2 regions of the Cupriavidus sp. 05T42 genome follow, and region 1 is predicted to be linked to the other one. Evidence: predicted binding sites of a transcription regulator. Region 1 holds the regulator's gene; the other holds the start of a gene.

What was found. The regulator LexA, encoded in region 1, represses DNA repair genes until DNA is damaged. The targets are predictions, from matches to a motif close to ACTGTATNNNNATACAGT.
Region 2: imuA (translesion DNA synthesis-associated protein ImuA) is a predicted target of LexA. The motif match lies at 1,351-1,368, and genes of this name have one in related genera.

What each region holds. Positions count from the first base shown of each region.
Region 1 covers NZ_JBFTLH010000006.1:329,904-332,294, reverse strand. Annotated here, with positions in the region: gene AC1EJR_RS11150 (asparaginase) at 1-627, opposite strand, end outside; gene lexA (transcriptional repressor LexA) at 820-1,476, shown strand; gene AC1EJR_RS11140 (hypothetical protein) at 1,597-1,770, shown strand; gene AC1EJR_RS11135 (hypothetical protein) at 1,984-2,391, opposite strand, start outside.
Region 2 covers NZ_JBFTLH010000003.1:214,607-216,997, forward strand. Annotated here, with positions in the region: gene AC1EJR_RS05155 (Y-family DNA polymerase) at 1-477, opposite strand, end outside; gene imuA (translesion DNA synthesis-associated protein ImuA) at 404-1,297, opposite strand; gene AC1EJR_RS05165 (hypothetical protein) at 1,581-1,880, shown strand; gene AC1EJR_RS05170 (DUF1579 domain-containing protein) at 1,912-2,391, opposite strand, start outside.

The sequences.
Region 1 (2,391 bases):
GCGCACGTAGGCATCCTGCACGAAACCAATTGGCCCGCCCGCCGGCGACGTGAACGCATTGACCGCCGAGGTATGGACCTTGGCGACATCGCGGGCCGCATGAATTTCCTGGTTCAGGACCACGAGCACGCCCTGCCCGCGCGCATCCGGGCTTGCCGCCACGCGCACTGCGTCGAGCAGATTCAGCGGACCATCGGCCGAGAGCGACGTGGACGGGCGCATTGCCGCGGTCAGCACCACCGGCACCGCGCTCCGCTGCGTCAGGTGCAGGAACATCGCCGTTTCTTCAAGCGTGTCCGTGCCGTGGGTAATCACCACGCCCACCACATCGGGCTGCGCGACCCAATGCGCCACCCGTGCGGCAAGCGTCGCCCACAGGCTGAAGGCCATGTCCTTGCTGTKGATCTGGGCCACCTGCTCCGTCTCCACACGGGCCACCTCGCCCAGCGCAGGCACGGCCTGGATCAGCGACGAGACCGGCACGGTGGCCGCGCGGTACTGCGCACTGCTGGCGGGGCTGGCGGACGAGCCTGCGATGGTGCCGCCGGTGGCGAGCACGACGATGCGGGGCAATGACGTAGACATATAGCGAGAAAATCGAGCGAGTGAGCGGGTGGTGCAGGCGATTGTAACTGGTGGCACGCCGAGGACCGCCGCTCTCGCAAACCCGTGTCGCCGGGCGCACTGGAGTCCGCCGGGTGTCGCGCATGCCCCACATCGCCACTGCAAATTGTGCTTGCACTTCACTCGATACTGTATAAAATCACAGCATACTGTTTAAACATACAGTGCTTCGGCACCACGAGAGACCGGCGACCCATGGCGACCCTGACACCCCGGCAACAGCAGATCTTCGACCTGATCCGCAACACGATCCGGCACACCGGCATTCCGCCGACCCGTGCCGAGATCGCGTCCGAATTCGGTTTCTCCTCGCCCAACTCTGCCGAGGAACACCTGCMAGCGCTGGCCCGCAAGGGCGTGATCGAGCTGACGCCAGGCGCGTCGCGCGGCATCCGCCTCAAGGTGGCACGTAGCGATTCGGAGATGACGGACCAGTTCTCGCTGCCGATGGCCGGCGTGATGCAGCTGACGCTGCCGCTCGTGGGCCGCGTGGCCGCAGGCAGCCCGATCCTTGCCGCAGAGCACATCGACCGTCAGTACCAGGTAGACGCCTCGGTATTTGATGATCGACCTGATTACCTGCTGCGCGTGCGGGGCCTGAGCATGCGCGATGCCGGCATCCTCGACGGCGACCTGCTCGCCGTCAGGAAAGCCAGCGAAGCCGCCAACGGCAAGATCGTCGTCGCGCGGATCGGCGACGATGTGACCGTCAAACGCCTGAAGCGGCGCGGCGACATGATCGAGCTGATCGCCGAAAACCCGGATTTCGAGAATATCGTGGTGCAGGCCGGCCGTGAGGAATTTTCGCTGGAAGGCATCGCCGTCGGGCTAATCCGCTCCTCGGGCTTCTGACTTCCGAGACCGGACGGGCGGCCGCCTGTCCTGGTCCCCAGTTTTGCATTGCCAACGCCGCCCCGTTCTCTCCGGACGACGGGCGTGGACTCCTGCTGTCGCAAACTTCGAGGTGCCGCCATGCTGCCAGTCAACCACACCGCTTCCCGCCGCCCGGTCAAGCCCGTGCCGTTCCGCCAAACCAAGGGCGTGCGCGTCTACCAGGGCGCCCAGCGTCGTACGATGGTCGGCAGCATGGCTGCAATCTGCCGGATGCTGGAACTTGCGGATATGCCCGACAAACTGGACGCATGAACCGCTAGCGGCGGAGCCGCGTCGCCCAAATCATTGTAAATAGTGCAGTTGCGAGCCCACCACGTGAAATTAAGAGAACGTTTAATTCATCGTGAGAGGTGCTTTACACTCGATGGCGCGCATCCGTAGTACCGGCGCATTGGCGCCGATGCGCGAAACCGGAACTTGTCGACCCCGCCGAGTGCCGGTTTTTTTTCGCCCTCCCCGGCTGGATCAGGTACCAGGATACATGCCAGTCATGTTCTTGCGCAGACGGTCCCACAGCATACGCACGCCCCGCACGGTCCCGCTCAGACCCGCCGAGTAGCCAGGGTCGTAGTAGTGAATCAGCAACGACCGGCGCTCGCCAACTTCCACATCAAGGTTGGCATGCTGGAGCACAAAGCCGTTGAAGACATAGACGCTGCCCGGCTCCACCGGCACGCGGTTGCAGCGGCCACGGCGCAGATCCCGTAGCGTCATCCATTTTCTGATGGGAAACGGCAGATTGCGCTGAATGCCATGACGAAGCTTGCAAAAAACATTGGCCACAGTGGATACCGCCAGCCGTGGCGGGTGATAAACCAGCAGATCACCGTTGCAAACGCCATCGGGGGCGAGCTTCAGCGGAATCAGCAGCGT
Region 2 (2,391 bases), on a different contig from region 1:
CGCCGTGGTGCCGCAGCCCAGTTGCGCGAACGTGCCGAGCTGCCGCACCCGCGCGCGGATGGCACGGCACAGCGCGCGGTGCCCGCCGAACAGGCGCAGGCTGGCGGTGACGTCGAGCATCACGGTGGCCGATTCGGCATCCGGGTCGATCGTCACGGCCGGCGTGAAGTGGAGCAGCGTCAGCGCCACGTCGGTCATCAACGCCTCTTCGGCCGGGAGGCTGCGCTCCAGTTGCACGACCTCCGCCGACAGCGCCTGCACGCCGCCGCGCCGCATGCCGAACGCCACGCCGAGGGCCACGGCCGGGCCGTTGGCCAGCACCACGCGCTCGTGCGCCATCACCGCCACGGGCAGCGCCTGTTGCAGCGTGCCGGAGGCGGGGACGGACGGCGCACCGGCGGCCTCAGGCCAGCTCGGTTGCAGCGCGTCCAGCGGCAGGCGCGGCAGATGCACCGCGATCCAGAACGTCGGCAGCATGATGAGGGGGCACCACGGAAGGCGCGGTGGGAGTGACAGGAGCGGTGGGAGTGACGGGCGTGGCGACGCGTGCGGGCACGTGCGCCATGCCGCCCAGCGACAGTTGCAGCGGCGCGTCCCGCACGGGGCCACGGCGCTTGTGGAAGGCAATCGACAGCATGTTGCCGGGCAACGGCGACAGCGCCAGCCGCAGCACGGCCGGCGACGATTCCTGGAGCACGCGCAGGGGCCGCAGCACCCAGACCACGGTATCGCCGGCCTGGGCCAGCACCTGAAGCCGGCGCAGCGCCTCGGGCCGCGCGGCGCCGAGCCACACCAGCACCGCGCCGAACGCCTGGCTGCGCAGCATCTGCTCGGCCGCCCAGAGCATGTCCGTGCGGCGCGAGGCCGGCGGGGTGGCCGCCGGCGGCCGCACCCAGTAGAGCTGGCGCGCAGGCAGGCCGGCCAGCCCCGCCAGCCCAGCGGCATTCGGCAGATAAGGCGGATTGACGAACGCCACCCGCCGCCCCGCCGCGGCCAGCGTGCGCAACGCCGGCATCAGCAGGCGCAGTTCGCCCACGCCATCGTGGGCGAGCAGCAGTTCGGTGACCGCGCCAGCGGGCCAGCCCCCGCCGGGCAGCTCCTGCGCCAGCGCGTCATAGCCGCTCGGGCACACGGGCAGCCGGCCGGCATGGCCCAGTTGCCCGGCGCGCCACAGGCCGGGGTAGCGATGCTCGAGTTCGGCCACCGAGGCCCGGTGATCGGGCACGGGATCGGGAGGCGAAGGCAGTGGAGACGCACCATCCTCCTCGGCAGGCAGGATGTGCGGGGGCGCAGTCATGGTGATGAATTCGGCACACGCGGCGGGCGTGCGCCATCGGAAGATTGACGATTACTGTATGTTTATACAGTATCGACGCTGGCGCAAGAGGGGCATGGCCGAAGTGGAACGCGCGCCGCCTCGTTGGGCGAAAAGTGGCCCAAAAGGCCCCACATCTCCCACTACAGTGGGGCAACTGCCACGAAACGACGTGGCGGATTGCAAACAAATGTCAATCCGGATTGTGCAGCGCGGGGCAGGTGCGGAAAAATGCGCCCCTATGAAACGGAATACACGTCAATGTGTGCATCTTCTGATCGCCGGTTTGCAGCGCGAGGGTCCGCTGCGCCGCGACGCGCTGGCTGACGCCAGCGGCTTGTCCCCGGAGGAGACCACCCGGGCGCTGAAGGCCGCGCGGCAGATGAGCGTGATCGACCATGTGCCCTACGGCCCGGGCACCCTGCCGGCTGCCGTCTACTACCAGCTGACGGGGCGCGAACTGCCGCCCGCGCGCAAGAGCACGCGCATACCGCCCGCGCCCGACAACCGCTTCCAGCCCCTGCTGGACGCCTGGTGGAACAGCGACGAACTGGACCGGGTCTGAGGCGTCCGGCTTCGACGCCCCTCCCCGCGCCCTACTTCTCCCGCCGATACCGCGCCTGCATGATCTGCATCCATTCGCCGTCATCGCCCTGCATGAATGAGGTCAGCGTGCGGTTGTCATCGTCCTGGAAGGCGATCACGTCGCGGAATTTCGAGGTCTTGCCCGGCACCAGCTTGCCTTCCGGCGTGAAGGTCGGGCCATCGGCGCGCAGCGTCAGCGTGCGGCCATCGGCCTCGAGGTCACCCTCGTAGATCCACATATGGGTCATCATCGACCCGATGAAGGTGCCCACGAAATGCTTGCGCGTGGGGTCATAGCCCAGCGTCATCACCGTGACGGCCTGCCCGCAGCCGGGCATCTCGCCCTCGGAGCGGCCCTGCACCCAGAGGTCGCCCACGGCGCCCACCTGTTCGGGAATCTTCCACTTCTGCGGCGGGGTGTCCGGCCCCATCACCGCCTCGCCTTCGGCCATCCATTTGCCCACCAGCTTCTGCAGCCAGCGGTGTTCGTT